Regions from separate parts of the Pseudoalteromonas sp. L21 genome, predicted to be linked through region 2. Evidence: predicted binding sites of a transcription regulator. Region 2 holds the regulator's gene; the other holds the start of a gene.
The links. The regulator sigma-54, encoded in region 2, starts transcription at its own class of promoters, with help from an activator protein. The targets are predictions, from matches to a motif close to GTTGGCACGNNNNTNGNNT.

Region 1 (5,684 bases), on a different contig from region 2:
GTACTATTTTTAGCTCACGCACATAATCTGCAAATTCTTTTTTCTGTTTACGACCTTGTAATTGCAACATTTTAAGTAGTGCAGGATCAGTTTGGTCAAAACCATCCTTCGCACGACCTTCTTTTTGCGCTATCCAAATAGAGTGACCTTCAGCCAGTGAATCATAAATATAAGCAGAAAGTTGCGAGAGCGCTTTTAACATCTCTTTTGGTGCTTTCGCGGAGCGCTTAACAATAAAACTCTTATTCAAGCGCATTAACTCAGTAATATATGGAATTTGCAGCAGGTTATCACCAATTGCGATGCGAACAGTCGGCATATTGTGTTTAAACAAGCCCCAGTTAACCAGAGCAGGGTCAAGAACAATGTCACGGTGATTAGAGATAAATAAATAAGCTTGCTTCGGATCAAGTTTATCGATACCTGAAAACGTGACTTCCGACGTAGTACGAGTAATTAGCTTATTCAGATAATCAGCAACTTCATGCTGAACTTGTTCAACTGAGTTGGTTTTACCCCACTTTTTTCTTAACTGCTGACGTACTAATGGGCGTGTTATAAACGGAAAATAAGATAAAAAGCGTGGTAGATTATACTTAGCGATAACATCCACAAAGGCATTATCAGCAATTAAACGCGCCACTGAGTCTGCAACTTCATCATCATTGTAAGGTCTTATATCTGCGTATTTATCCACACATTCACTCATAAAAACTACTTAAGTTAAAAAACGGCACGCTTAGCGTACCGTTTAAAGAATTGGCGGATTATAACTCAGGCAATTTTAAATGCGAACCGAGACGCGATAGTTAACCTATATCTTCTCTTAATAGTTATAAAAATATATTTTATAACAATCAATTAGCTAATGCTCTTACCAGTCTGTGTTGACTTCTTTAAGAGTATTTTTAACGCTAACCTCAACATTAAAGCGACCAATAATACGCCACACACTAAGCTCAACCAGTGCGGTAATACTTGATGTTCCTCCCCCATCATGGGTGCCACCACAAAACCAAACTCAGAAACTAGGTAATCCGTTAAAAAACCGAATAGTAATGCAACGCCTATGACACCGATTAAATAAGCAACTACAGCGCGTTGACCCAACTCTTTACCCACCACACCCAATGTTGCAACATTTGTGGCAGGGCCTGCCAACATAAATACCAACACGGCGCCTGGTGATACACCACTGAGCAATAAACCGGCTGCAATCGGGGTTGATGCCGTCGCACAAATATACATAGGAATGCTAATTAAGATCACCACCAGCATTGCAAAAATACCACTTCCCCACTGACTCAAGTACGACTCAGGCACATAGGTTTGGACCAGTGCGGCAAAAAATAGACCGATAACCAACCATACCATGGTATCTTCAAGCAACTTATTACAGCTAAAACTTATTGCGCGTTTAAGCTTTGCAACCCCTCCTTCAATTTTAACGACTTCCTTTTTGCTTGCGCAGCAGCTTGCTTTCTCAACAGTGGGAGCTTGCTTTGTACTACAACAACTTGATGTAGGCTCTTTAGCGGTTGCTTGCTTAGTGCTACAACAACTACTTGTTACTGTTTCAAGGTTATGCGAGGTTTTAGTACGCTCATTATTAAACTCACTCTCTTTACCAACTAACACACCAGCAGCAATCGCACTACATACGGCTGCAATCGGCCTGATCACAGCCATAAAAGGGCCTAATAAAACATAAGAAACAGAAACAGAGTCAACGCCCGTTTCAGGGGTCGATACTAAAAAAGCCGTCGTCGCACTTTTTGAAGCGCCAGCCCGCCTAAGTCCTATAGCGGCAGGGATCACACCACATGAGCACAATGGCATTGGGGCACCAATAAGAGCAGCTTTAATTGTGGTCCAAAGTCCCTCTTTACCAAGATGACGATGCAAAAAGTCCGTAGGCAAGTAAACATTTAATAGTCCTGCTATTAATAACCCCAACATCAACCAAGGGGCAGACAGTAAAAATAACTGCCAAAAATTAGTGAGTAAGTCCATCTATATCCTCCAATGTCGTTAATATAGAGCAATTTTCAGCAGGCTCTTCGCCGCCGCAACACTTCTTTGCTAATAGCGATAATGAATCATAAAACCGTGTTAATTCCTCAATACGTTGAGCGACTAAATCACGTTTTTGTAGAGTCATTTCTTTAACTTCATGGCACGAATGCTGATCTTTATGAATTTTTATTTGCAGCAACTCTTTAATTTCAGACAAGCTAAACCCCACGTTTTTAGCGCGTAAGATAAACGACATCTGTTTAATGTCTGTATCGGTATAAATACGGTACCCTGACTGTGAGCGCGAACTAGGCGTTAACAAACCATGTTTTTCGTAGTACCTTAATGTATCTGTTGAAACTCCCAACTTGCGGGCAAATTCACCTATTTTCATCACCGTCTCCATTTAAAAGCTTATACGTACTATAAACCTTGGAGTACACCCTAAGGTCAAGCATTAAATTAAAAAAGGAAAGCACATGAATATTACCATCCTTGATACCGCCACATTAGCAGATACCTCATTAGATTCATTAGCAAACTTGGGAACACTCTCTTGCTATGATTTAACAGACCCACAAGATGTTGTTTCTCGTTGTCAGGATGCCGATATTATCATTACTAATAAAGTCGTTATTGATCAAAAAGCGATGTCGCAGCTTAGCAACCTAAAACTAATTTGTGTTGCAGCAACAGGCACCAACAACATTGATTTAGATGCAGCCAAAACGCACAATATTGCCGTCACCAATGTGGCAGGCTACTCCACTCCTTCTGTGGTACAGCATACATTCGCACTCATCACTAACTTACTGGGTAATACCCACCGTTATATTCAAGATTGCCAATCTGGAAAATGGCAACAAAGCCCGATGTTCTGTCGTTTAGATTACCGTTTTAATGATATGTCAGGCAAAACACTTGCGATTATTGGTTATGGTTCACTTGGTAAAGCGGTTGCTGATGTAGGCCGTGCTTTTGGTGTTAATGTAATAATAAGTGAACGTAAAGGGCATGCTCCTCGCGAAGGACGTGTTAGCTTTGAAGAGGCGATTAAAACAGCGGATATTATCAGTATTCATTGCCCACTGACTGATGAAACTCGCAACCAAATAGCGGCTAAAGAGCTTAATATGATGAAATCAACAGCAATCCTAATAAATACAGCACGAGGGGGAATTATCAATGAAGCTGACTTAGCCAATGCCCTTGCTAATAATGTGATTGCGGGTGCCGGTGTGGATGTGTTGAGCAAAGAGCCAGCAGAAGAAAATAATCCACTTGCCATATATCAAGGTGATAACTTATTACTAACACCTCATATCGCTTGGGCGAGTCAAGAATCAATTGCTCGACTTGTGGCTGAAATAGCACTTAACATCAACGCCTTCAGCCAAGGTGAGGCACGAAATAGACTGGTCTAAAAAACAATTTTTTAGCCAAATAAGCTAAGTAATGAGTTCCACATTACTTAGCTAGCTCGCAACAACAAGCTAAAACTTTGATTATAAAAGAAATAAAATGTTGGCAAATGGATTGCTATATATGAAAAAACGAAACGATAAAACAAGGGATATAACAATGAAAAAAGCACTTCTTATTGCCGCGCTAACTGCACCTTTTTTAACCGGTTGTGTCATTGCCGTGTCAGACGGTGAAGCCGAAACTCACTGGGCAGGCGACTCGTCAACAAGCTGGCAAAAACACCACAAAAATAATCGTGAAGTCATTGCAAACTTAGCACTTGATACGCCTTACCAAACGGTACTCAATAAACTAAGCACACCTAACTTTACAGAGTTACTAAAACAGGATGACGGCGTATACCAAGTACTCTTTTATGCCACTCATAGCATCCACTCAGACAGCAAAACGACCAAAGATGAGTGCACCCCTTTGGTCTTTAAAAACGATAAATTAATTGGTGTGGGCGACACTATTTATAAATCACTTAGTAATGGCTAATTACTTTATGCAGGGGTAGACAAATAACCTACTCCTGCAATGTCGCAGATACTAACCGCGATACCACTTGGTCGCGCCCTGCCTCTTTAGCTTGGTATAATCCTAAATCGGCTTCTTCCAGTAATGTTTGCTCAGCATAAACTTGCCCTGACTCTGTGGTGGCAATACCAATACTAATTGTCACATACTCTGAATTTAAAGAGGCCTTATGCGGAATACTTAACTTATTAACTGCATTGCGTAGCTTATTAGCGAAAGCAACCGCCTCTTTAGCAGGAGTGCTGGGCAACACAGCTGCGAATTCTTCCCCGCCGTAACGGGCAACAAAATCACTCCCTCGCTCGCATGAGCCAACAAGTGCATGTGCTATTTTTTTAAGGCAATCATCACCCGCACGATGACCGTAACAGTCGTTGTAACGCTTGAAATGATCAACATCCATCAATAAAACCGACAAAGGGGTATGATCTCGTCTTGAGCGCCGCCATTCCCTAGATAAGTTTTCATCAAGATAACGTCTATTAGGAATTTCAGTTAAGCCATCAATCGATGCCAACATTTCGAGTAGATCATTTTTTTGTTTGATCATTAACTGATTGCGAACACGGGCACGAACAATCGCAGCGCTAAAGGGCTTAGTTATATAATCCATTGCCCCTAATTCAAGGCCCTTGGCCTCATCATCATGGCTGGTATTTGCGGATATAAAAATAACAGGCAACATATTTGTTGTTGTATTTTCTTTTATTTGTGCCAGCACTTCATAGCCATCGATACCCGGCATAACAATATCTAAGATTAATAAATCAACGGGTTGTGTTTTTAAAAATGTAAGTGCTTTTTCACCACTTTCAACACAAAAAACATCGTAATCTTGTCGCAATGTTTTTTCTAAGACCAAGCGATTTAACGGATCGTCATCAACAATCAGTACCTTGGCTTTTTTCAACATTTGTAGATCCTTGTTCGATGATAAATGCAATAACTTGCTTTATGTGTTGCTGCAGCTCATCGTTTAATAGCTCAGGAAGCTTACCTTGCGTTTTAAGTTCAGCCTCACACTGTTTAGCACATGCTGACAATCGCTTAAAACCTAAATTACCAGCAGACCCTTTGACATTATGCACAACTCTAACCAGTTCTTCAGTAGTACTTAAGGTAGAAATTTCTAATAATTGCTGTGCGGCCATAGTGGCAAACTTTGACAACATAGTTAATACCAAATCACTATCATTTGCAAACTGAGTTAAAACAAAAGAATGATCAAAAAATGGTTCAATTGGTTTATCAAGTTCACTCATTGCTAAAAAGAGCTTATTTGCAACAATTGGCTTTGTTAAATGCTTATTCATACCTGCAGCGACAGATTGTTCAATATCAGCAGCTTCGCTATGGGCGGTTAAAGCATAAATAGGCATCTGCTCTTTTGTGAATGATTGCCTAATAATTCGTGTCGCCTGACAGCCATCCATCTCTGGCATTTGAATATCCATAAAAATCAGATCTGGGGTTAAGCTTGCTGATAACTCAATTGCTTTTGCACCACTATCAGCACAAATAACAGTAATGTTAGCCTGCTTCAGAATACTTTTAATAATACTTAAATTAAGTGGATTATCATCCACTGCAAGCACTAATAGACCTGATAAATCTGTACTTGATGGGAGTAACGGGCTGTTTTTTTTGGCGGTCTGTGTGGTTTT
Region 2 (5,684 bases):
CGCGCTCATGCACCACCGCACATGCTGATATGCTCGCTGCGGAAGCATTGAATATTATGGAACGAAAACGCATTAACGGTTTAATAATAATCGATGAAAGTAATACACCGATTGGCGCACTTAATATGCAAGACCTTTTAAAAGCAGGGGTACTTTAAAGATGACGTTTGCCGAGCTTTATCAGCCATTAAGCACCGATGTAAGCCAACGTGCTCAGAAAATAAAACTACTCATTTGCGATATTGATGGCGTTTTCTCTGATGGCCGTATTTACTTAGGAAATAACGGTGAAGAACTCAAAGCGTTCAATACCAAAGATGGCTTTGGTATTAAAGCATTAATAAATAGTGGCTTTGAGGTTGCGGTTATTACAGGGCGACATTCACAAATAGTTCAGCAACGCATGACTAGCCTAACAGTACAACACATTTATCAAGGTCAAGAAAACAAGCTTATTGCGTATCAAGAATTAAAAGACAAACTGACTTTGAGCGATGAGCAAATAGCCTATATCGGTGATGATGGCCCTGATTTACCTGTCATGGAAAAAGTAGGCTTTGCGGTTGCTGTAAACGATGCTCACCCACTTATAAAAAGACTCGCTCATTACACCACCATGTTACCCGGAGGGTTTGGCGCTGTGCGAGAGCTTACAGATTTATTAATGCTGGAAAACGCGAAAGCGTTAACAACTGATGGAACCAGCGCATGAATATAGCCCGTATTTTACTGAGTATTGTTTTTGTTTGTTGCATGATCTGGTTATGGTATCCGTACTTTAGCCAACCAACAGGCGCAATAAACAGTGAAGACGAGATAATCGCAACACCGGATTACACCGCCATTGCGCTAAAGCAAACGGCGTATGATGAGCAAGGTAACATCAGCCATAAAGTCGCTGCGGCTAAAATGGAGCTATACCAGCAATTAGGGTTTACTTTTTTTGAACAGCCTATTTTTACCATTTATGGGGATCAACAGGTTTGGCAGGTGAAAGCAAAAGAGGCTACCTTGTACGAAAACGATCAACTTATTTTTGAAGGTGACGTTGTTGCAAAAAATCTAACTCATAATGGCATGATTGAAGATATCAACGCAGAAAATATCAATGTCGATATTGAAAAAATGACCATGTACTCAAAACAACCTGTTACATTAACAGGCCCAAACTTAAAGATTACCGGTAAAGGTTTAAAAGCTGATTTAAAAGCCGAAATCGTCGAGTTAACTAACCATACACGAACCATATACTATGACCAATAAACTTAAAAAATTACTTCTAATCCCAAGCTTATTGATTGCGTTTTCAAGCGCTGCTGCAGACCAAGCGGGTACTCCTATCAGCATTAGCTCAGATCGCCAAGTAGGTCAGTTAAAAAATGGAGTCGGGATTTTTGAAGAAAATGTAGAAATAACCCATGGTAATCGTCGTATTACCGCAGATCGCCTAGAAGCACATGCTGGTGAGGTTGATGGTACTGTTTCACTTATCATTGCCACAGGTAAGCCAGCCTACTTTGAAGAAAAACAAGAAGATGGCACGGTTATGAGCGCCAGTGCAGACGAAGTACGTTACGATGTAGCAAAGCGTTTACTCACCTTAGTTGGCGATGCACAAGTGACACAAGCAGGGCAAAAAGTCAGTGCAAAAAGTATAACTTATGACATGGAACAACAACTCATTAGTGCTGAAAAAGACGAAAATTCAACGGATCGTGTGCATACAATCTTAGTGCCTGTTGATAATAAAAAAGATGATAAAGGCCAGCCATGAGTACATTAAAAGCAGAGCTGTTAGCAAAGAGCTATAAGGGTCGCCAAGTTGTCAAAAATGTGGGACTAGAAGTCGAAGCTGGCAGTATTGTTGGCTTACTAGGCCCTAACGGTGCAGGTAAAACCACCACCTTCTACATGATTGTAGGGCTAGTGCCAAGCGACAAAGGTAAAATTAGTATTGATGACAACGACATCACTTTATTACCCATGCACAATCGCGCTCGATTAGGTATTGGCTATTTACCCCAAGAATCATCCATTTTTAGAAAGTTGACGGTCTACCAAAACCTGATGGCGATTCTTGAAACACGTAAAGATCTTAAAAAACAGCAACGAGAAGAAACACTCAATAACCTGCTTGATGAATTTAGTATTCAGCACATTCGAGATAGCCAAGGTATGGCGCTATCAGGAGGCGAGCGTCGCCGTGTTGAAATCGCGCGAGCATTAGCCGCAGATCCAAAATTTATTCTGCTAGATGAGCCTTTTGCTGGTGTTGATCCAATTTCAGTGTTAGATATAAAGAAAATTATAGAGCATTTGAAAAACCGTGGTATCGGTGTACTAATAACTGACCATAATGTTCGAGAAACCCTTGATGTTTGTGAAAAAGCCTACATTGTTTCTCATGGGGAGCTAATTGCATCAGGCACGCCTGAACACGTATTAGCAGACCAAACCGTACGCGATGTTTATCTAGGCGAGCAATTCAGGTTGTAACCAATACATCACCGACTAGAGCATCTGCTAGACTTACAATAATGACAACATATTGATATTGACTCAAAGTAGTATCAATAAATGATTTAAAAGGATTGTTAGGGATACATGAGGCAATCATTACAGCTGCGCATGGGCCAGCAACTTACAATGACTCCACAACTGCAACAAGCCATTCGCTTATTGCAACTTAGTACATTGGATCTCCAGCAAGAAATACAAGAAGCGCTTGATAGTAATCCTCTACTTGAAGTGGAAGAAGCGGATTACAGTGAAGACGCAATCGGTAAAAACGAACAAAAATCTGACTCTGATGATTCACAAGTCACTGCTACGGCAGAAGAAGCACCAAGTGAGTACGAGCAAGAAAGCAGTGATGCACTCAATAAAGATACCGTTAGTGACGACCTAGCAATGGACGTCACATGGGATGAGTACATGAGTGCAGCTCCTTCAACCTCTTCAGGGCCAATGCCAGAAGATGAGTCTATTTATCAAGGTGCGTCAACCGAAACTCTCCACGAATATCTGATGTGGCAACTACAGTTGACCCCATTTAGTCCAACTGATGAAGCAATTGCTGTTGCTATAGTCGAAGCTATTGATGACTCAGGTATTTTAACCGTCAGTTGTGAGGATATTGTTGAAAGCTTTAATCAAAACGATGATGAAGAAGAAGAAATAGAACTTGATGAAGTCGAAGCGGTCCTAAAAAGAATACAGCTATTTGATCCTGTCGGCATTGGTGCTCGCAGTTTACAAGAGTGCCTATGTATTCAACTTCGTCAATTCGATGCAGATACACCTTATTTGGCTGAAACTAAAATGGTTTTATCTGAGCACATCGAATTATTAGCAAGCCGCGACTATCGTACTTTGATGAAAAAGACTAAGCTTAAAGAAAACGAGCTAAAAGAAGTCATGACGCTTATCCATAGCTTGAACCCTAAGCCCGCGGATAGCATCGTACGTGAAGAGTCTGAATACGTCATACCCGACGTATCAGTAAAAAAAGTAAAAGGTCGTTGGGTCGTTGAGCTTAACCCTGACTGTATGCCAAAGATCAGAGTGAACAGCCAATATGCGGCTATGTCACGCTCTGTAAAATCAAGCAGCGACAGTCAGTTTATTCGCTCTCATCTGCAAGAAGCTAAGTGGTTTATTAAAAGCTTAGAGAGCCGGAATGATACTTTATTAAAAGTAACGAACTGTATTGTTCAACAACAACAGGCTTTCTTTGAACACGGCCCTGAGGCGATGAAACCGATGGTGCTAAATGATGTCGCTGAAATGGTCGAAATGCATGAATCGACGATTTCACGGGTTACAACGCAAAAATATATGCATACCCCAAGGGGTATTTTTGAGTTGAAATATTTCTTCTCAAGCCACGTCAGCACAGAAAATGGTGGCGAGTGTTCATCAACGGCAATACGCGCTTTAATCAAAAAGCTTATTGCCGCAGAAAACTCAGCGAAGCCATTGAGTGATAGTAAGATTGCAGATATATTGGCTGAGCAAGGAATTAAAGTAGCTAGACGTACAATTGCAAAATACCGAGAGTCTCTAGCAATACCGCCGTCTAATCAGCGTAAAAGCTTGATTTAGACGTTTTACATAGAAGGAAAATGCTTATGCAACTAAACCTAACTGGTCGTCATGTAGAAATCACAGATTCATTAAAAGACTATGTAAACACCAAGTTTGCGAAACTAGAAAGGCATTTTGATCATATTAATAATGTTCATGTCATTTTAGACGTAGAAAAATTAAGTCAAAAAGCAGAAGCAACTTTACATGTAAACGGAGGCGAACTGTTTGCCTCTACAGAGCATCAAGATATGTACGCGGCCATCGACTCGCTAATTGATAAGCTTGATCGCCAAGTAATTAAACACAAAGAGAAATTAGCTCGACACTAAATTATGAAACTTAGTTCACTTACTAGCCAGGACTGCAGCAAAGCTGCGGTCCTTTTTAATAGCAAAAAAAGAATTCTCGAATTTATCAGCGAACTCGCTCATGAGCAGCTTCCTCATCTATCGCAGCAAGATATTCTTAATGCTTTACTCAATCGAGAAAAATTGGGGAGCACAGGAATTGGTAGAGGTATTGCTATTCCGCATGGTCGTATGTCAGGTGCTGATAAACCGCATGCGTTTATTATAGTGAGCGAATCTCCAATTAACTTTGACGCAATTGACAACCGCCCTGTTGATATTTTTGTTGCACTCATCGTACCTGATGGAGACTGCCAACTTCATTTAAAGACCTTATCAACAATTGCTGATAGACTAAAAGACAAAGAATTTTGTAAACAGTTACGCAGCGCTAAAACCGATCAGGAACTGTTTCAAGTTATTGCATCAGAGGCATAAATGGAATTAATTATTATCAGTGGCCGTTCTGGCTCAGGTAAATCAGTCGCTTTACGAGTCCTTGAGGATCTTGGTTATTATTGCGTTGATAATATTCCTGTAAACCTATTACCTTCGCTAGTGCGCAGCGTCTCTGATAATTACGACAAAATAGCAGTCAGTATCGACGTACGTAACCTGCCAAAAGAGCAACAAGAATTTAATGATATTCTTGAATACTTGCCAGGTTTCGCCAATCCAACCTTATTTTACCTTGATAGTGATGATCAAACACTCATTAGACGTTTCTCTGAGACAAGACGTTTACATCCGCTTTCTTTAGATTCTTTACCACTCGATTTAGCAATTAAGCAAGAAAAAATACTGCTCGATGTACTAATTACCCGCGCCGACTTTATGATCGACACAACGGATTTAAGTGTACATCAGCTAGCAGAGTCAATTCGTGAGAAGATTCTCGGTAAAAAAGACAAAAAGCTTATTATTACCTTTATGTCATTTGGCTTTAAGCATGGTATCCCGAAAGAAGCTGACTATGTATTTGATGCACGCTTTTTACCAAACCCACACTGGGAGCCAGATCTTAAGCCACTTACGGGTCTCGACCAACCAGTTAAAGATTACCTTGCAAGCCATAGCATAGTGCAAAAATTTACTTGGCAGATTCAAACCTTTGTGCAAACGTGGTTACCACACCTTGAACGTAATAACCGCAGCTATTTAACGATCGCAATTGGCTGCACAGGTGGACAGCATCGCTCGGTTTACTTAGCACAGACGATTGGTGAAAGTTTCGCGAAAAGCCATGCG

Region 1: the regulator sigma-54 is predicted to act here: its motif matches at 3,540-3,558, upstream of L3V41_RS17150 (DUF3192 domain-containing protein).

Annotation. Positions count from the first base shown of each region.
Region 1 is NZ_JAKKCV010000006.1:158,221-163,904, forward strand. It holds gene L3V41_RS17130 (1-acyl-sn-glycerol-3-phosphate acyltransferase) at 1-709, opposite strand, end outside; gene L3V41_RS17135 (SO_0444 family Cu/Zn efflux transporter) at 862-2,013, opposite strand; gene zntR (Zn(2+)-responsive transcriptional regulator) at 1,997-2,410, opposite strand; gene L3V41_RS17145 (D-2-hydroxyacid dehydrogenase) at 2,496-3,440, shown strand; gene L3V41_RS17150 (DUF3192 domain-containing protein) at 3,598-3,981, shown strand; gene L3V41_RS17155 (diguanylate cyclase) at 4,010-4,933, opposite strand; gene L3V41_RS17160 (response regulator) at 4,902-5,684, opposite strand, start outside.
Region 2 is NZ_JAKKCV010000001.1:1,049,520-1,055,203, forward strand. It holds gene L3V41_RS04780 (KpsF/GutQ family sugar-phosphate isomerase) at 1-158, shown strand, start outside; gene kdsC (3-deoxy-manno-octulosonate-8-phosphatase KdsC) at 161-712, shown strand; gene lptC (LPS export ABC transporter periplasmic protein LptC) at 709-1,263, shown strand; gene lptA (lipopolysaccharide transport periplasmic protein LptA) at 1,253-1,774, shown strand; gene lptB (LPS export ABC transporter ATP-binding protein) at 1,771-2,496, shown strand; gene L3V41_RS04805 (RNA polymerase factor sigma-54) at 2,605-4,104, shown strand; gene hpf (ribosome hibernation promoting factor) at 4,131-4,418, shown strand; gene ptsN (PTS IIA-like nitrogen regulatory protein PtsN) at 4,422-4,874, shown strand; gene rapZ (RNase adapter RapZ) at 4,875-5,684, shown strand, end outside.